DNA from 3 places in the Curtobacterium sp. MCJR17_020 genome. Region 1 is predicted to be linked to each of the others. Evidence: predicted binding sites of a transcription regulator. Region 1 holds the regulator's gene; each other region holds the start of a gene.
What was found. The regulator HrcA, encoded in region 1, represses chaperone genes, less so after heat shock. The targets are predictions, from matches to a motif close to TTNGCACTCGNNNNNNNCGAGTGCNAA.
Positions count from the first base shown of each region.

Region 1 (6,390 bases):
GCTCGACCGCTCCGGCGTCCCGCGTCGGCCCGTGTCGACCGTGTTCTTCGGCGGCGGTACCCCGACGATGCTGCCGGCCTCCGACCTGGCGATGATCCTGCGGGCCATCGACGACACGTGGGGGATCCTGCCCGGCGCCGAGGTCACGACCGAGGCGAACCCGGACTCGGTCGACGCGTCCTCGTTGCAGACACTGCGCGAGGGCGGGTTCAACCGGATCAGCTACGGCATGCAGTCGGCCGTCCCGCACGTCCTCGCGACCCTCGACCGCACACACGACCCGTTGCGCGTGCCGGTCGTCGTCGACCTCGCGAAGCAGCAGGGCCTCGACGTCTCCCTCGACCTCATCTACTCGACGCCGGGGGAGTCCCTCGACGACTGGCGCACCTCGCTCGACGCTGCCCTGGCCTGCGAGCCCGACCACGTGTCGGCGTACTCGCTCATCGTCGAGGACGGCACCGCGATGGGCCGCATGGTGGCGCGCGGGGAGCTCCCCGCCCCCGACGACGACCTGGCCGCCGACATGTACGAGCTCGCCGACCAGGTGCTCGGGGACGCCGGGTACTCCTGGTACGAGGTGTCGAACTGGGCCCGCGTCGACGCGGACGGCGGCACAGCGCGCCACGCGAGCCGGCACAACCTGTCCTACTGGAAGGGCCACGACTGGTGGGGTGTCGGCCCCGGCGCCCACTCCGCGGTCGCCGGCACGCGCTGGTGGAACGTGAAGCACCCGGCCGCGTACGCGAACCGGGTGCTGTCCGGCGAGTCGCCGGCCGCCGGGCGCGAGGTCATCGACGACGAGACCCGCTACGTCGAGCGCCTGCTCCTCGCCGCGCGGGTCCGCGGGGAGCTCGCGACGAGCGAGATCCGACAGGAGGCCCGTGGCCGGGTCGCGGGACTCATCGCGCGGGGTCTCGTGGACGGGTCGGCCGCGGTGCGGGGACGCATCGACCTGACCCTGCAGGGTCGCCTGCTGGCCGACGCGGTGGTGCGGGAGCTGCTGGACTGACCGGCGTCCCTACTGCTTGATGAACTCGATCGACAGGGGGTAGCGGTAGAACTGCCCCTGGTTCGCCGCGACGGCCGCCAGGATGCCGAAGACGACGGTCAGGACGGCGACGATCGGGAACAGCACCAGTCCGATGACCACGACGCTCAGCACGCCGCACGCGACGTACGCGATCGCCACGGTGATGTGGAAGTTCAGTGCGACCCGGGTGTGCTCGCGGATGAAGCCGCCGCGGTCGCGCAGCACCAGGTAGGCCACGAGCGGGGCGACGAAGTTGAAGAAGATCCCGCCGATGTGCGTCAGCGTGGCCCAGAGGCGCTGGTCCTCCGGGCTCATCGGCTGCGGCGGGGTGTACCCGCTCGGGTACTGGGGTCCGTTCGGGTTCTGCGGGCCACCGGGCTGCTGTCCGTAGGTCATGCCGGAAGCGTATCGGGGGTGCAGTCGTGCGGGCGTAGGATCAGCAGTCGACACGTCCGAGTGCCAGGTCGACCAGGAAGGAGCGCTCGTGGTCAGTGAACGCAGCCTCGAGGTCCTGAAGGCGATCGTGCGCGACTACGTGGCGTCCCGCGAACCGGTCGGCTCCAAGACGATCGTCGAGCGGCACGCCTTCGGCGTCAGCGCCGCCACGATCCGCAACGACATGGCCCTGCTCGAGGACGAGCAGCTCATCGTCGCCCCGCACACCTCGTCCGGCCGTGTGCCGACCGACAAGGGCTACCGGCTGTTCGTCGACCACCTGGCCGCAGCCCGGCCGCTGACGAGCGCCCAGCGGCACGCCATCGAGACCTTCCTCGGCGCCCCGAACGACCTCGACGAGGTCCTCGGCCGCACCGTGCGCCTGCTCAGCCAGCTCACGAACCAGGTCGCCCTGGTGCAGTACCCCTCGATGGTGCGCGCCCGGGTGCAGCACGTCGAGCTGGTGCGACTCGGCGACGCCCGGCTCATGGTCGTGCTCATCACCGACACCGCCCGGGTCGAACAACGCGTCGTCGAGACCGACGTCGCGCTCGACGAGCCGCTGCTGACCGAACTCCGGACCGTCCTGAACGGCGCGGCCGTGGGACTCCTGCTGCAGGACGTGCCCACCGCGCTCCGTGCGGTGCCGCAACAGCTCCGGCCCGACGCCCAGACGCTCGGCGGGGTCGTGGTGGCGACCCTCATCGAGCAGGTCGCGGCGAACCGGCAGGACCGCCTGGTGATGGCCGGCGCCGCCAACCTGGCGAAGAGCGAGCAGGACTTCTCCGGCGGCCTCTTCCCGGTGCTCGAAGCGATCGAGGAACAAGTCACCCTGCTCCGGTTGTTCGGGGAGATGCAGGTGGACGACATCGCGGTGGCGGCCAGCATCGGCGTCGAGAACGCCGAGTACGGGCTCGACGCCACGAGCATCGTCGCCGGCGGGTACCTCGCCGGTGGCGGCGAGGTGGCACGCCTGGGTGTCCTGGGACCGACCCGGATGGACTACGGCACGAACATGGCCGCCGTCCGGGCCGTCGCACGGTACCTGTCCAAGCTCTTGGGCGAACACTGATCGACTGCAACACCGACCGACCGACCGAACACAACCGACTGAGGGATACGTGGCAGACCACTACGACGTCCTCGGCGTCCAGCGAGACGCCTCCGATGCCGACATCAAGAAGGCCTACCGCCGCCTGGCGCGTGAGCTCCACCCGGACGTGAACCCTGCTCCAGAGGCAGCCGAGCGGTTCAAGGACGTCACGCACGCGTACGACGTCCTGAGCGACCCGGAGCAGCGGCGCCGGTACGACGCCGGGCCCCAGGCCGACAGCCCCTTCGGTGGCGGCGCCGGCGGGTTCAGCGACATCTTCGACGCCTTCTTCGGTGGCGGTGGCGGTGGCGGCCGGGGCAGTGGTCCCCGCAGCCGTGCCGAGCGCGGACAGGACGCCCTGCTCCGCATCGACGTCGACCTCGACGAGGTCGTCTTCGGCACCCACAAGGACGTCGAGGTCGACACCGCCGTCCTGTGCGAGACCTGTCACGGGTCGTGCTGCGCGCCCGGCACCAGCCCGCGCACCTGCGACATCTGCGGCGGGTCCGGCAACATCCAGCGCCAGGTCCGCTCGCTGCTGGGCAACGTCGTGACGAGCGCCCCGTGCGGCACCTGCCGCGGCTACGGCACCGTCATCCCGAGCCCCTGCCCGACCTGCCAGGGTCAGGGCCGCGTCCGCGCCCGTCGCACCGTGCCGGTCGACGTCCCCGCCGGCGTCGACTCGGGCCTGCGCCTGCAGATGCCCGGCCAGGGCGAGGTCGGCCCCGCCGGTGGCCCCTCCGGCGACCTGTACCTGGAGATCCGGGTGCGGCACGACGACGTCTTCAGCCGCGACGGCGACGACCTGCTCGCCACCCTCGAGGTCGCGATGACCGATGCGGTGCTCGGCACCACGACGACGATCGACGGACTCGACGGACCCGTCGAGCTCGAGATCCGTCCCGGGGTGCAGAGCGCCGACGTGCTGGTGATCAAGGACCGCGGCATCACGAAGCTCCGCGGGAGCGGCCGCGGCGACCTCCGGGTCGGCGTGCAGGTCGTCACCCCGACGAAGCTGTCGCACAAGGAACGCCAGCTCGTCGAGCAGCTCGCGAAGTCGCACAAGGCCTCGGCCCCGCAGCTCGCCCGGTTCCAGCAGGGCATGTTCGGCAAGCTCCGCGACCGCTTCTTCAACTTCTGATGGCATCGCTCTACGTCGTGGAGTCGCTCGACGGGGTCGCCGTCGGTGGCTCCGTGACGCTCGACGGGGCAGAGGGGCGGCACGCCGTGACCGTCTCGCGCGTACGGGTCGGTGAGACGTTGCGGCTCTCGGACGGACGGGGGACCGTCGTGTCCGGCGCGGTGGACGCCGTCGACCGCGACTCGCTGGTGTTGTCCGTGGCATCGCTGTCCGTCGACCCGCGGCCCGTGCCGTCGCTGACGCTCGTGCAGGCCCTCGCCAAGGGCGGCCGAGACGAGATGGCGGTGCAGGCGTCGACGGAGATCGGTGTGGACCGGATCGTGCCGTGGTCGGCCGCGCGCAGCGTCTCCCGGTGGGAGGGCCCGAAGGTCGAGAAGGGGCGATCGCGCTGGACGGCCATCGCGCACGAGGCCGCGAAGCAGGCGATCCGGTCGCGGGTGCCCGAGGTCGGGCCGCTCGTCACGACGGCGCAGCTCGTCCCCGCCCTCGGTGCCGGTGCTGCGGTGCTCGTGCTCGATCCCACCGCGACCGTGCGGCTCGCGACCTGGGAACCGACGGCGGACCTCGACGAGATCGCCCTCGTGGTGGGGCCGGAGGGCGGCATCGACGGCTCCGAGCTCGACCGGCTCGAGGCTGCGGGAGCGATCAGGGTCCGGCTCGGCGACAGTGTGCTGCGGACCTCGACCGCCGGTCCCGCGGCACTCGCGATCCTGCAGGCCGGACTCGGGCGCTGGTGAGGGAAGGCCCGAGGTCGGTCCTGCGTTCTACGATGGAGTCATGAGCACCAGCACGCCCAGCGTCTTCAGCAAGATCATCGCGCGCGAGATCCCGGCGACCGTCGTCGCCGAGGACGACCGCGTGATCGCGATCGAGGACATCGCCCCGAAGGCACCCGTCCACGTGCTGGTCGTCCCCAAGACCGAGCAGTACGCGAACGTCGCCGAACTCGCGGCCGGTGACCCCGACCTCCTCGCCCACCTGGTCGCCACCGCGCAGCGCATCGCCGACGAGCGCGCCGGCGGCCAGTTCCGTCTCGTCTTCAACACCGGCGAAGCCGCCGGTCAGACCGTGTTCCACGTGCACGCGCACGTACTCGCAGGTGAACTGCAGGAAGGCACCCTTGCCGGCTAACGAACCAGCACAGCCCACCACCGACGACGACCAGGTCGTCTCCGTCGCCCTCCAGGTCGACGGCATCGCCATGGTCCAGCTGCTCGGTCCCCAGGACCGGCTCCTGAAGACCGTCGAACGGCAGTACCCGGGCGTCAAGGTCGTCGTCCGCGGCAACGAGGTCACGCTCACCGGACCCGAGCGCGAGGTCGCGCGGGCGAAGGCGCTCGTCGACGAGCTCGTCGGCATGGTCAAGCGCGGGCAGGACATCGGCCCCTCGGACATCCCGATGTCGGCGCGCATCCTCGACGACGACCGCAAGCCGTCCGACACCTTCGGCACGCCGATCGTGTCGAGCCGCGGCAAGTCCGTCCGGCCGAAGACCGACGGGCAGCGCGCGTACGTCGACGCCATCGACGAACACACCATCACGTTCGGGATCGGTCCCGCCGGCACCGGCAAGACCTACCTGGCGATGGCGAAGGCCGTGCAGGCCCTGCAGCGGCGCGAGGTCACCCGCATCATCCTGACCCGTCCAGCGGTCGAGGCCGGCGAGCGGCTCGGGTTCCTGCCGGGCACGCTCACCGACAAGATCGACCCGTACCTGCGGCCGCTCTACGACGCCCTGAACGAGATGATGGACCCCGAGCTGGTCCCGAAGCTGCTCGCTGCGGGCACGGTCGAGGTCGCGCCGCTCGCGTACATGCGCGGCCGGACGCTCAACGACTCGTTCGTCGTCCTCGACGAGGCGCAGAACACGACCCCCGAGCAGATGAAGATGTTCCTGACCCGTCTCGGGTTCGGCTCGAAGATGGTCGTCACGGGTGACATCACCCAGGTCGACCTGCCGGGCAACGTGTCCGGGCTCCGGCTCGTGACGCGCATCCTCGGGACGGTCGAGGACATCCACTTCGCCCGGCTCGGCAGCGAGGACGTCGTGCGGCACACGCTCGTCGGCCGCATCGTCGACGCCTACACCGTCTACGACGAGGAGCGCCTCGCCGAGCAGGCCGGGCACCGTCCCGGTGGCCGGGGAACCGCGCCGGCCGGCAACCCCGACGGCGCCAACCGTGCCGAGCGCCGTGGTCGGCCGCCGCAGGACCGCCAGCGACCCCCGTACCCCCAGAACGACGCCCGAGGAGGCAACCGGTGAGCATCGAGCTCAACAACGAGTCCGGGGTCGAGGTGGACGAGGCAGCCATCCAGCGGCTCGCCGCGTTCGCCCTCGACGCGATGCACGTGCACGCGGACGCCGAACTCGCGATCGTCCTGGTCGATGAGGGCGCGATGGAGCAGCTGCACGTGCGGTGGATGGACGAGCCCGGCCCCACCGACGTCCTGAGCTTCCCGATGGACGAACTCCGACCGGGTACCGAAGAGGACCCCACGCCCGCCGGCCTGCTCGGCGACATCGTGCTCTGCCCGCAGGTCGCCGAGGAACAGGCGAAGACCGCCGGGCACTCGAGCACCGACGAGATGCTGCTGCTCACCTGCCACGGCATCCTGCACCTGCTCGGGTTCGACCACGCCGAGCCGGACGAGAAGGCCGAGATGTTCGGGCTGCAGGGCGAGATCCTGACG
Region 1 covers NZ_CP126260.1:1,663,407-1,669,796, forward strand. The annotation lists gene hemW (radical SAM family heme chaperone HemW) at 1-1,009, shown strand, start outside; gene DEJ14_RS07880 (DUF4870 domain-containing protein) at 1,019-1,426, opposite strand; gene hrcA (heat-inducible transcriptional repressor HrcA) at 1,515-2,537, shown strand; gene dnaJ (molecular chaperone DnaJ) at 2,587-3,699, shown strand; gene DEJ14_RS07895 (16S rRNA (uracil(1498)-N(3))-methyltransferase) at 3,699-4,436, shown strand; gene DEJ14_RS07900 (histidine triad nucleotide-binding protein) at 4,477-4,830, shown strand; gene DEJ14_RS07905 (PhoH family protein) at 4,820-5,962, shown strand; gene ybeY (rRNA maturation RNase YbeY) at 5,959-6,390, shown strand, end outside.

Region 2 (6,390 bases), 1.6 Mb from region 1:
GTGCACGTCACGGGCGATGTCCGCGCGGATGCGCTCGGACTCCGCGACGTCGATGGCACGGGTGGCGGTCGCCTCGGCCTCGGTGGCGACGGCCTCGGCGCGCGACGCGGCAGCTTCTGCGTCGGCTCGACGGACGGATTCGCGGTCGCGCGACCGGAAGGCCCGGACGGCGACCCCGCCCGCCCACACCCCGAGGAGCGCGGCGACCGGTGCGGCCATCGCGAGGAACGCCTGGTCGCGGGGGCCGTTGAGCAGCACCAGGTACCGGAAGCCGGTGACGGCGAGGTAGAACGTCGCGCCGACGCCCGCGACGAGCGCGAGCACCCCGGAGAGGATGACCTCGGTCCGGGTGCCGACCACGGCCGCGGTGCCGATGACGACGAAGATGGCGAGGTCGACGAGCGACGGGCGCTCGCCACCGCCCACCTGGATGATCCCGAGGACGACCACCATCAGCATCGCCGCCGACGGGGAGACCCGACGCAGGGCGATCGCGCCGGCGGCGGCGAGCACCGCGAAGAAGCTCGCGTGCTCGAGCTCGACCTCGATCGGCAGCAGGAAGACGAACGCCGCCAGGACCGCCCACGCCACGTCGACGACGATCGAACGGGTGGCGAGCGGCCGGATGAACGTGCGCCGGTCCGTCACGGCTCGATCATCGCATGCCGCCCGCGCCGGGCGGCGTGCACCGTCGTCACGCGCCCGGGGTCATGGCGGCGAGGGCGATGACGGTCGTGGCGACGATCGCGGCACAGAGCAGCAGCGTGGCGATGGTGTGTTTCGTCGAGGACTCCATGTCACCAGACTCGCGGTCCGGAGTCGCCGGGGCATCGGGCGCAGGAGCGAAGCGCTTCGTCCCTGCGGGTGAAGCGAGGGCGAGCACTCGGTCCTCGGGATCAGACCACGACGGAGCCCCGCTGGCGGTGCGCGATCGAGACGGACTCGCCGGACACCGCGCTGAGCGGCGACGACAGGAACGCGATGAGGTCGGCGATCTGCTGCGGTGTCGAGTCGCCGGGGCCCCCTGGACGGACCTCGGCGGACGGGGTGTTCGTCACGGTCCCGGGGTTGACGACGTTCACCGTGACCCCGGTGCCCGCCACGTCGTCGGCCAGGTTCTTCGCGATGACGCTCACCGCCGTGTTCCGGAGTGACGCCGTGATGTTGCCGGAGAAGTAGGCGTTCTGCCCGCTCACCACGACCACCCGGCCGAACCCGGCCTCGCGCTGGGCGGGGAGCACGGCGTTCGCGACGCGGAGGAACCCGAGCGCCTTGCCGTCGATCGCGTCGAGGACCTGCTCCGGGTCGGACTTCCGGGCCGGGTCGAGGGTGCTCGCGCTCGGGGCAGCGGTCACGACGAGCACGTCGATGCGCCCGTGCCGCTCGAGGACGGCGGCGATGCCCGCGTCCACCGACTCCTGCGAGGCGGTGTCGATCGACACGCTGTCGTCGGAGTCGTGGGCGCTGCGGGACGCGACGACGACGGTCGCCCCCTCGGCCCGGAGGCGGTCGGCGACTGCGGCACCGATGTACCCCTTGCCTCCGACGACGAGTGCGACACGGTTCTTGAGTTCGAGGTCCACGCGCCCACGCTATGCCTGAAGGCCCGGGGGCGTGACGGCCCGCCGGCCTGCGGACGTGACGACCTGCCGCGCTCCGGACACGACGACGGCGGACGACCGGACCGAGGTCCAGCCGTCCGCCGTCGGCCTCGTCAGTACCGTGCCCGTCAGCGGTCGGGAACGCCTACCGGGCTGAGGTCGCGGATCCCTGCCGTGTCGGTGCCGACCGGCTCGGATGTCCGGAACAGCCCCGAGTAGGCACGGGTGGCGCTCCACCCGGCGATGACCGCGACCGTCCCCACCAGGCTCGCGACCCACGGGAGCACGGCCGAGTGCTCCCACGCGCCGGGTGCGACCAGCCAGGCGAGGAAGTTGCCCGTCAGTCCGCCGGTCAGGCCCAGGAGCATCGCCACCGGGCGGTCGAGGCTCGTACGGGTCAGGGCGACGGTCACCGCGACGACCGCCACGAGGGCGTTCACGAGGTCGGCCACGGCCGGCCCCCTCAGCGCGCGGAGTCGCCCGCCGCGACGGCGAGCTGCTCGCGACCCGCGCCGACGTCCACCGCGATCTTCCGCGGCTTCGCCGACTCCTTGACGGGCAGGGTGACACTCAGGACACCGTTGTCGTACCCGGCCGTGATGCGCTCGGCGTCGAGACCGTCACCGAGCGTGAGCTGGCGGACGAACGAGCCGGGCTGCCGCTCGCGCGTGATCCACTGCGACCCCTCGGGGGCGCCGAGGGTGCGCTCGGCGCGGATCGTCAGCACGGAGCCGTCCACGTCGATGTCGATGGAGCCCGGATCGACTCCGGGCAGGTCGACGTCGAGCACGTAGTGGTCACCCGTGCGGTACAGGTCCATCGGCATCGAACGCGGCCCGGCACCGGCCCCGGCGAGGAGGGAACCGGCGAGTCGGTCGAGCTCGCGGAACGGATCGAAGTTCATCGTCATCGGAAAATCAACTCCTTCGTGGTTCTCGTTGAGTCCCCTCGACTCAACTGCCTCCGTTTTAGCACTCGACCCTGGCGAGTGCCAAAAGTGTGCTCAGAGCTCGCCGAGAACCTCACCCGAGCAGCGGTTCGAGCCGGCTCACCGCCCGGCGCAGGTGCACCAACGCGTCGCCCGGCGACGACACCCGGGCAGCCGGCGCCGACAGGGTCAGGCCCGCCACGAGCTCTCCGCGCTCGCCCCGGACGGGCAGCGCCAGGCACCCGAACCCCGCCGTGAACGCGCCGACCTGGTGCACCGGTCCGAGGCCCCCTTCGGCGTGCAGCCGCCCCATCGCACTCGACCCGGGAGTCGCCCGCAGTGCGGCTTCGTCGAGCAGGGGGAAGTCCGGGTCGACGTCGATGTCGCGCACACCGGCGGCGTCGTAGCGCGCCAGGTGCACGCCCGCCCGGACGGCGGAGCGGACGTCGGCGAGCACCGACCGCACGGCCCGGGGCAGCGGAGCGAGCGTCGGCGCGGGCGACACCCCGGCCAGGTCGGCGACCTTGTGGCCGAGGGCGAAGCCGCGCAGGTCCGGCAACCGGACGAGGTACTCGTCCTCGACGAGCAGGGTGATGAGCCGGTAGGTGGTGGCCCGCGGCATCCCGAGGGCCTCCGAGATCTGCTGGGCGGTGACGCCCGGTCCCGCGTGCGCGGCGGCCTCCAGCACCGCGAGGGCGTTCTGGATCGCCTTCGGTTGCCGCGCGCGGAGTCCGGGTTCGCTCACCGCACCTCCGCCTGGTGGCCGGTTCCGGCGGACGGACGGGAGGCCCCCAGCAGGTCCGCCTCGACCGGCACGTCGTACACGGCGCGGCTCCGACCCCGCCGCCAGGGTCGCCGACGCGTGGCCACCAGGAACGCGACCACCACCGCGGCGACCGTCCCGACGGCGAGGGCGACGGCCGGCCAGCGGGACGACGCGGCCTCGACCCCGAGGTAGGTGAGCAGGACGGCGGTCAGCAGGACCCCGGTCGTGACGGCGACGACCGCGACACCCGCCGTCAGCTCACCGATGCGCCGCAGGAACACCGGGGCCGCGAAGCACGTCAGGGCGTACGCCGCGATGTACCCGAGGGCGGCGACGACGAGCTCGGCCTCCATCAGCGTCCACGTCGGGATCCCGCCCGCCAGGCCGAGGACCGGCAGCACCGTGAGCACGCCGCACGCGACCGCGCCGGCCACGAACGGGGTCCGGAAGCGAGGCGACGCCCGACCGAGCACCCGGGGCAGGACCCCTTCGCGGCCCATCGCGAACAGGACCCGCACGAGCGCGGTGGTCGAGGCGATCGCGCACGCCGCGAACGACGCCGCGATCCCGAGGTCGAGCGCCCACCCGATCCACTGCATGCCGAAGGCGTTCGCCAGCTCGTTGACGGGTGAGGCGCTCGACGCCAGGTCGGCGCCCACGGCGGCGAACCCCATCTGCTGGGCCGCAGCGCTGACCACGTAGAGCACCCCGGCGACCAGGACGGTCCACGAGATCGCGCGGGGGATCGCCTGGAACGGGCGCCGGGCCTCCACACCGAGCACCGACGCGCTCTCGAACCCGACGAACGCGGTCACGGCGAGGGCGGTGCCGACCGCGAACGACGCCGGCTGCGTCGGCCCGAGGGCGACGGCGGAGGCGTCTGCCGGGTGCAGGCGCGCGACCAGTGCGACGATCAGGACCACGATGACCGCGACCGACAGCGACTCCACGAGCAGGGTCAGCCGGGTCGACAACCGGACCCCGAGCGCGATCACCGCGAAGACGGCCGCGCCCATCACCAGCACGACGACGATCGTGACCAGGGCGTCGTCGCCGGCGGCCGGAACGAAGCGGGACAGCAGGTAGTCGAGGTAGTAGCCGCTGCCGGTGAGCGAGAACATCGCGATGAAGCCGTACCCGAGCAGGAGTGCTGCGCCCGCGACGACCCCGGCGACCGGGCCGAGCCCGAGCGAGACGTAGGTGTAGAGCGAGCCGGTACCGGCGACGCGTCGGACGAACTGGTTCACCGTCCGCCCGACCAGGAACGACAGCGCCATCGCAGCCAGCAGCGACCACGTGGCCCCCTGGCCGGCGACCGTCGCGACGAGGACCGGGATCGTCGTCGCGGCGGCGGACGGTGCCACGGCCGACACCGACTGGGCGAGGACGTCGACCGGGCCGATGCTCCGCCGCGACAACCCGTCGACGGGGGAGCGCGTGCCGACGCCGGGCACCCGTGGCGGGTCGGCGATGGCTCGGTCGAGCGCGGTCATGCGGCAACCGTAGGGCTGCGTCGTTGCGCCCGTGTCTCGGTGGTGTTTCGACGGGGTCTCACGCAAACGAGACGCCTCCGACGAGCACGTCCCATTCGGCGGCGACAGGGCTTCACGTCGGTGGAACGGCACTGCAACGGCGGCACGGGACCGTGGTCACACCCAGCACCACCACCTGCGATCCCCACCCACCCCGTCCCACCCGAACCGGAAGGCCACGATGTCCAGCATCACGAAGGACCCCGCGTCACTCGGAGCCGCACCCGCGCCGCAGCGGACCATGCGCGGCTCGCTCGGCGTCACCGCGATCGTGTTCATGGTCGTCGCGGCCGCCGCCCCGCTCACCGTCGTCGGCGGCGCCGCCCCGCTCGGCATGCTGCTCGGCAACGGCGTCGGGTTCCCGTCGCTCTACGCCGCGTCGGCCGTCGTGCTGCTGCTCTTCTCGGTGGGCCTGGCGGCGATGACCCGGCACGTGCCGCGGCCGGGCGCGTTCTTCACGTTCGTCGGGCACGGGCTCGGTCGTCCGGCCGGCGCGGGAGCCGCCACGCTGGCCCTCCTGACGTACACGACCATCCAGGTCAGCGTGCACGGCTACATCGGGTACCTGCTCGGCGTCACCGTCACGGGTCTCGGCGGACCGGACATCCCCTGGTACGTCTGGTCCCTGGTCGTCGTGGCCCTGGTCGGGATGCTCGGCTACCGGCACATCGACCTGTCGAGCAAGGTGCTCGGCGTGATGCTCGTCGGCGAGGTCGGCATCGTGCTCGTCCTGGTCGCCGCGATCGTGTTCCGCGGCGGAGCCGACGGCCTGTCCCTCGCACCGTTCGAGCCGACCCAGATCATGTCCGGGTCGCCCGGCGTCGGGCTGATGTTCGCCATCGCCGCGTTCATCGGGTTCGAGGCCACCGCGATCTTCCGCGACGAGGCGAAGGACCCGGAGCGGACCATCCCCCGTGCGACGTACACGGCCGTGATCGGCATCGGCGTCTTCTACACGCTCGCGTCGTGGGGGCTCGTGATGGCCTGGGGCCCCGACGGCATCCTCGCCGAGGTCGCGAAGGACCCCGGATCGCTCATCCTCACCACCGCCGCGCAGTACATCGGCAGCGCGGGGGAAGCCGTGCTCAACGTGCTGCTGCTGACGAGCATGTTCGCCTGCGTCCTGTCGTTCCACAACGTGATCACCCGGTACCAGCACTCGATGGCGAACGCGTCGCTGCTGCCCGGCCGGCTCGGCGACGTGCACCGGAAGCACGCGTCCCCGCACACCTCGAGCCTGGTGCAGACCGTCACCGCCGCCGTGCTGATGGTGCTGTTCGCGGTGCTCGGCCTCGACCCGGTGCTGCAGGTGTTCAGCTGGTTCGCCGGCGTCGCCACCCTGGGCGTCGCGATCCTGATGGCCGCGACGAGCCTCGCCGTGATCGTGTACTTCCGCCGCAACCCCGGTGACCGGCGGGTCTGGAACACCATCGTCGCGCCCGTCCTCGGGTTCCTCGGGCTCGTCGCCGCCGCTGTCCTGATCTGGGTGAACTTCCCGACGCTCGTCGGCGACGTCGACGCCTCGGGCGCGAGCGTCTTCGGCGTCGTGAGCATCGTGCTCAC
Region 2 covers NZ_CP126260.1:71,803-78,192, forward strand. The annotation lists gene DEJ14_RS00325 (sensor histidine kinase) at 1-648, opposite strand, end outside; gene DEJ14_RS00330 (SDR family NAD(P)-dependent oxidoreductase) at 897-1,583, opposite strand; gene DEJ14_RS00335 (hypothetical protein) at 1,730-2,053, opposite strand; gene DEJ14_RS00340 (Hsp20/alpha crystallin family protein) at 2,065-2,511, opposite strand; gene DEJ14_RS00345 (helix-turn-helix domain-containing protein) at 2,624-3,274, opposite strand; gene DEJ14_RS00350 (APC family permease) at 3,271-4,788, opposite strand; gene DEJ14_RS00355 (APC family permease) at 5,009-6,390, shown strand, end outside.
Region 2: a site for HrcA is predicted at 2,570-2,596, ahead of DEJ14_RS00340 (Hsp20/alpha crystallin family protein). Genes of this name have one in related genera too.

Region 3 (6,390 bases), on a different replicon from region 1:
CGCTGTCCGGCCGCTCGAACCCATCTACCCCGAAGTGGCCACCGGCGTGGCCATCCCAAGCAAGGACCGGACCAATGGCTGAGCGCACCGTGTGGGGCCACCTCGCCGCCGATCCTGTTGTGCAGGACGTCGGCAAGGCCAAGGTGACCAGGTTCCGCGTGGTCGAGAACACCGGCAGCTACCGGTCGGGGAAGCGGGTCAGCGACGACGCCCCCACCACGCACCTGGTCGAGGCGTGGTTCGAGACCGGCGAGAGCGCCGCCACGAACCTCAGCAAGGGCACCGGCGTGATCGTCGTCGGCAAGGAACATACCGAGTCGTGGAAGAACGGCGACACGACGCAGTACAACCGCATCCTGCGGGCCGACCGGTTCGGCATTATGCCGAACCTGCCGGCCAAGCAGGAAGAGCAGCCCGACGAGCCGGCCGTGGTGTGGGAGCGGGAAGCGCCGGCACAGCCCGCGTGAGCTGCACGACCAAGCGCCGGTCGAGACTGGAGAAGAACCAATGATCGAAGTCACGTTGTGCACGGATGCAACTCAGGGGGCCGAGGCGGGCTACGGGATTCTCAATCCCGATGCGGTTGCCCTCGTGGAGCTGCTGGACGCCCACGAGGTTGACTACCGCCGGACGATGGTCCGGGTCACCCTGACACACGGCGGCGAGCTGTTCGTGGCGTTGCAGGGCGGGTAGCTCACCAGTGGCCACAAGGAGCACACTCGCCGGTTCCGGGAGTTCGCTCGGACCCTGATCCAGGCGAAGTCACCGCTGGCGGCGTTGTCCGCCGAGGAATAGGGCGTGGCACTCGTCCGCACGATCACGAAGAGGGCCGGCGCTGCTGGCCCTCTTCTACGTCAGGCCGCGTCCACTGCTGCCGGTCGTGCACGGTGGCGCACTGCGGTGCGCCACACCCACGACTGGACCATGTGCTTGCCGTCACGCCAGCGGACGCACACGGCGTCCGGCGTCGACGACACCGCGACCGCTTCGACGCGATGCAGGGTGCCATCGTTCCGGAGCACCCACGCGCGTACGGGATGGCGTCCGGCGCCCTCGATGGGTGCGCCGATCGCCTCCGGGGGCAGCGAGAACCGCGCATCTTCTGGCGCGGTGTACCGGTCCCGTCGACGTGATCCCACGAGTGGATCGTACGAACCAGCGCCGACACCGCAGCCGGCGAGAGGATAGGACCATGAGCGCCATGCAGACCGTCGTGGTGCGGTGCGACTTCCGCCCCTGTGGGGCGTTCATCGCGCCGATGGACTTCCCCGGCGACAGCATCGACGGCGCACGCACCGTCGCGCGGGAACATGGGTGGCTCACCGCCGACCACGGCGAGGGTGCGCGCCGGCTCGGGGACTTCTGCCCGGAGCACGCAGCCGCGAACGCGATCTGGCGGAAGTAGATCGGGCGGCGGTGCCAGTGCCCCACTGGTCCGGCACCGCCGCCGCGACCTCACCGCGAACGGACGGCGAGCCGGGGACACAGGAGCAAGCTCTAACCGAGCCCCACGGCAGGGTATCCGAGTCGATCGACCCACGGAAGCCCCCAGCAGCGCCGTCGAGAAGCGGTGAGGCGTATCCGCTTATGCCGTCGAGCTCGTCGCTCGAGGACCTCCTCGACGTCACTGCAGCTCGGCGGTCGCGGCCGCGGCTTGTAGGAAATCACCGCCGTATGGGGCTTGCCGTTTCGTACTCGCACAAGACGGCCGAGCCGGCGCTGAGCTAAGCGGATACCCCGCCGTCAGATGCCGAATCGCTCTCGGCCGCACTCTCCGCAGTAACGGCCGTCGCGTGGGATGGCCGATCCGCAGTGCCGGCACTCGGCCGGCGGCTGCACCGCGCCACAACGCCGGCACGTCGCTGCCAGCGGATCGAGCAGGGTGCTGCACATCGCGCACTGCACCGGGACTGGCGGTGTCGGCCGCGCTCCGTCCGCGAAACCGATCCGCGTCCTGCACCTGGTGCACCGCGCCGCGTCGGCGGGGAGCGGTGCCCCGCACCGGAAGCAAGAAACGCCGGCACCTGACATGGATCGGACGTTACGCCAGCGTCGGAGGACAAGGATGAGTGTCTCTGTCAGCGTTGTTTGGACCCGGTTTGTCGGAGTTGAGTGGCTCCACTTGCCGACGCGCCGGGCGGTTGTGTCGGAGATAAGTGGCCCCACCTGAACGTGGTCCCGTCAGCAGTCATGTGCTTGAACGGGAGGACCCAGGATGGCGTCGAAGGTGGATCTGAGCGAACAGCTGCATGCGACTTCCCATCCGACCACCACGCTTCCCGCGCTCACGGTGAGCGCGCAAAACAACCGTCCGGGTGGTCCTGAATCAAGCCGACACAACACACCGCACAGCAGCCAAGTGGTCCTGAATCAGACCGTCACCCTGGTCCTGAACGAGACTGACAGAACCACGTGATCGACGTGCAGCACGTCGGGGGACGCCGCACATTGCCCAGGCCGGATCGGGCTTAGGCCAGATCGCTTGCCGGAGCGCGAGCGCTGTGTTCATCGCCGACGGTGCGCCGGAGAAGACCATGTACCCGCAGATGGCGCGCGAGTGGTCGTCGAGGATGACGGTCAGCCACGGCCGGTCGGGTTTGTCATCGGCACCTCGGATGAGGATGTCGAGCATGGTGTGGTCGGCTTGCCAGACGTGGTTCGGACGGTTCGCTCGGCGCCGAAGTACCAGTTCGTGTTTGTCGCGGTACGAGGTCGGCCCGTCGAGGGCGAGCGTGATCATCGCGGGGTCGAGACCTCGGATGATTCGTCGCACCGTTGAGTACGACGGTGCGGTTGTTCCCTCGCTGGCTGCACGTTCGGCCACGAGCCGGTGCAGCGTCGCGACGGATGGTCGCGGCCGCGACAGCGCCAACCCCTCGACGAGTCGAATCAGTTCGGGAGGCGTGTGCCGCTGGCCGCTGTCAGAGCGACGGGAGGTGTGAGCAGCTTCGTCCGGTGTCGTCGTTCTCGCCGCGCTCCGTGTCGTGATCTCGTCCCGGTAGCCGATCGGTCACCGGGCGCCCAGCACGGTGGCGAGCTAACTCGTCGTCTCGAGCGCCTGCCTTTGGTCGCCGCAGGGAGAGATCCCGCGGAGGCGCTCCGAGCATTTTCCGAGCGAGTTTTTGGCACTCTCAAGGGTCGAGTGCTAGAACGTTGACAGTTGAGTCGAGGGGACTCAACAGCAGACACGAAGGAGTTGTTTTCCATGACGATGAACCTCGACCCGTTCCGCGAGCTCGACCGTCTCGCTGGTGCCCTCCTCGGGTCCACGGGGCCGCGCTCGATGCCGATGGACCTGTACCGCACGGGGGACCACTACGTCCTCGACGTCGACCTGCCCGGCATCGACCCGGGCTCTGTCGACATCGACGTGGACGGCTCTGTCCTGACCATCCGTGCAGAGCGCACCCTCGGCGCACCGGAGGGGTCGCAGTGGCTCACGAGGGAGCGACAGCCGGGCACCTACGTCCGCCAGCTCACCCTCGGTGACGGGCTGGATTCCGAGCGCATCGAGGCCGGCTACGACAATGGTGTGCTGAGCGTCACCATCCCGGTGAAGGAGTCTGCGAAGCCGCGCAAGATCGCGGTGACCACGGGTGGCGGTCGCGAGCAGCTCGCCGTCGGCTCCGGGGAGTAGGAGCCGCAGCGGTGTTCGACATGGTCAATGCCGTCGCCGCTATGGCCGCGGTGACAATCGCGCTCACGCTGTCCAGCCTCGACCGGCGCACGGCGGCACTGCTCGGTGCGACCGGGAGCCTCATGGGGAACTTCCTGCTGTGGCTCGCCGACCCCTCGCTCTGGGAGCGTTCGCCCGTCCTGCCCTGGGTCGCGGCGGTCGCCGGCACCGTTCTGCTCATCGCAGGCTGGAGCGCCGTCCGTGCGTACTGGAGCCTGTTCAACCCGCCGCGTGCGGATGACACGGACACGGGACGGTGATGATGGTCGGTGCGGCTGGCCATCGCCTCGGGTAATCGGCAACAGACGGACGGGGGCCCGGTGCACGTCGTGCACCGGGCCCCCGTCTGTCTGCGGTGGTCGCCACTCCTTGTTGCGTTCGAGGTTGATGAAGTCGACCGGGATACTGCCACGGCCGCCCGTGTCGAGGGCGTCGATCGCGGCGAGGTCGTCCGCGGTGAGCTGGAACGGTGCTGGCGGCCCGCGGCATGGGACAGAGTGGGCGCATGGACGAAGTGCGAGCGGCAACGAGATTGGGGCGGATCGGGGTTGTCGGTGTCGGGCGAATGGGCGCGCCGATCGCACGTGCATTGCAGCGCTCGTTCTCGATCGCGGTCTACGACATCGATCGCGGCCGGATGCGCGCGTTCGATGGCAACGGCGTCGAGTGGGCCGACTCGGTCGAGGACCTGGCGGTCTCGTGCGAGGTACTCGTCACCGTGCTTCCAGGCCCTCGAGAACTCAACGACGTCGCCTGTTTGGCGCTTCCATCGCTCGCGCCGGGGTCGTTGTGGATCGACTGCACCTCCGGGTCGCCGGAGACGACGCTGTCGCTCGCGCAGGAGGCGGCCGTTTGGGGCGTGCAGGTGGTGAGTGCGCCGATGGGCGGCTCGCCTGCGGAAGCAGCAGCTGCGGAGTTGGGGTTCTTCGTCAGTGGCACCGCCGCCGCGGTCGAGCGAGCACTCCCGATCATGGCGCGCCTTGCCGCTCCCAATGGGATTCGCCGTGTTGGCGATCGCGTCGAGGACGGCCAGATCGTGAAGCTCCTTGCTAACGCGCTGTGGTTCGCGAACGCCGCCGCCGCATCCGAGGCGATGCTGATCGGCACCAAGCTGGGGCTCCCGACCGAGCACCTGCATCGGCTGCTGCGCGGCAGTGCCGGCTCGAGCCAGTTCCTCGAACACGACGCCGGCCGGCTCTTGGACGGGGACTACCTCACCACCTTCGGGATCGACCGTGTCGTCGAGGAACTCGACATCGTCGCGTCCCTCCGGGCGGATAGTGGTGTCGACAGCCCGGTGCTCGATGCCTCAGCGGTGCTTCACCGGGAAGCGCTGGACCGGTACGGTGACCGGCTCGGCGAGCTCCTTGCCGTGCGGCTGCTCGAAGAGCGCGCGGACCAGCAGCTCCGCCGGTGACGAGCACAGGCGCACCGGATTACCGTCGCGACTGCGCGGCCTCGATACGTGTTGCGGACTGCCGGCCGTGCCGGAGGGTATCTCGGGGCTGTTCCCCGAACCGTTCGCTGTATGCGGCGGCGAAACGGCCAAGGTGCCGGAACCCACACGCCACCGCCACGCTTGTCACCGTCGCGTCCGCGTCCGCCCCGGCGAGTGCGTCGCGTGCGAGGTCGAGTCGGGCGGCGCGGACGTACTCGGTGGGGGTCTGATCGAGTTGTTCTTGGAACGCTTGCTGCAAGGTACGAAGGCTGATCCTGGCCGCGGCCGCGAGTTCTGCCGGCGCGACCGGCGCCGGCAGCTGTCGCCGGATCAAGGAGTCAGCGGTCGCGACGTGACCGAACAGTCCGGAAGGGGCGGCAGTGGTGTCGGCTGTCAGCACCGACAGCACATGGTTGGCGATGGTGTCGTGGAGGCGGATCCTCGCGGGGACGCTGATGCTCGGACCGCTGATCACGTGACCGGCGTCGCGGATCAGTGCGAGCAGTGACCGGCAGTCCTCCTCGGTTCGTGGCTGCGACAACATCACCCGGTCCGGCCGTGCACCACGTGCGGAGGTGCCGGCGGCTTGCAACAGCTGGTCGGAGATTTGCAGTAACGCCAGCCGCGTTCCGGTGACGACGTAGGAGTACCGGGTTCCCGCACGCAGCAGAACAGGGACCTCAGGAGACGCCGTGAATACCTCACCGTCATCAGCGGTGAACGTGGCGTCCCCGTCCCCAACGGCGACAAGGAGGTGGTGTGTTGGCTGTTCCACGCTCCCCGCCCGGCCGGCATCACACAACACTCGTGTGATCGACACGTCATCGTCCCCAGCGCGTCGCAGCTCAAGCCGATGCGTGCCACCATCCGGTACCCGCCCGAACACGGTTGCGAGTCGAGCCTCGAACTCGTCAACGCGACCCGACATCGCTTCCCGATGCTCCTCCACCGCCATACCTTCCACAATGCCAAAGGTTTCGGGCGATCATCCGGACTGCGCAGTTCAGTTCTGTCCCGCGGGCTTGCTCCCGTCCGCGACCACCGTGGCGCGAGAGGCGCGGTGTCTGTGTTTAGCGCGCGGCCGACGGGATACGCTCAGAACTTCAGCGGCCCCGGACTTCGGCCTTCCATCCGCAGTCCGGCGAACCTTCCCCGGCCCCTGCTGCAAGCGAAGAGCCCAACGTGCAATACGTCTTCCACGACACCCAGATGATGCTCACCAGCGACGCGGCAGCGCGAGCGCTGCTGGCGTACTTCGCATCCTTGGAGCTGGCGT
Region 3 covers NZ_CP126261.1:105,346-111,735, reverse strand. The annotation lists gene DEJ14_RS19255 (single-stranded DNA-binding protein) at 75-467, shown strand; gene DEJ14_RS19250 (hypothetical protein) at 508-693, shown strand; gene DEJ14_RS19245 (hypothetical protein) at 855-1,139, opposite strand; gene DEJ14_RS19240 (hypothetical protein) at 1,193-1,405, shown strand; gene DEJ14_RS19550 (zinc ribbon domain-containing protein) at 1,744-2,031, opposite strand; partial or broken gene DEJ14_RS19235 (TnsB C-terminal domain-containing protein) at 2,413-2,929, opposite strand; gene DEJ14_RS19230 (Hsp20/alpha crystallin family protein) at 3,206-3,637, shown strand; gene DEJ14_RS19225 (hypothetical protein) at 3,679-3,936, shown strand; gene DEJ14_RS19220 (NAD(P)-dependent oxidoreductase) at 4,182-5,093, shown strand; gene DEJ14_RS19215 (helix-turn-helix domain-containing protein) at 5,113-6,069, opposite strand; gene DEJ14_RS19210 (hypothetical protein) at 6,297-6,390, shown strand, end outside.
Region 3: a site for HrcA is predicted at 3,123-3,149, ahead of DEJ14_RS19230 (Hsp20/alpha crystallin family protein). Genes of this name have one in related genera too.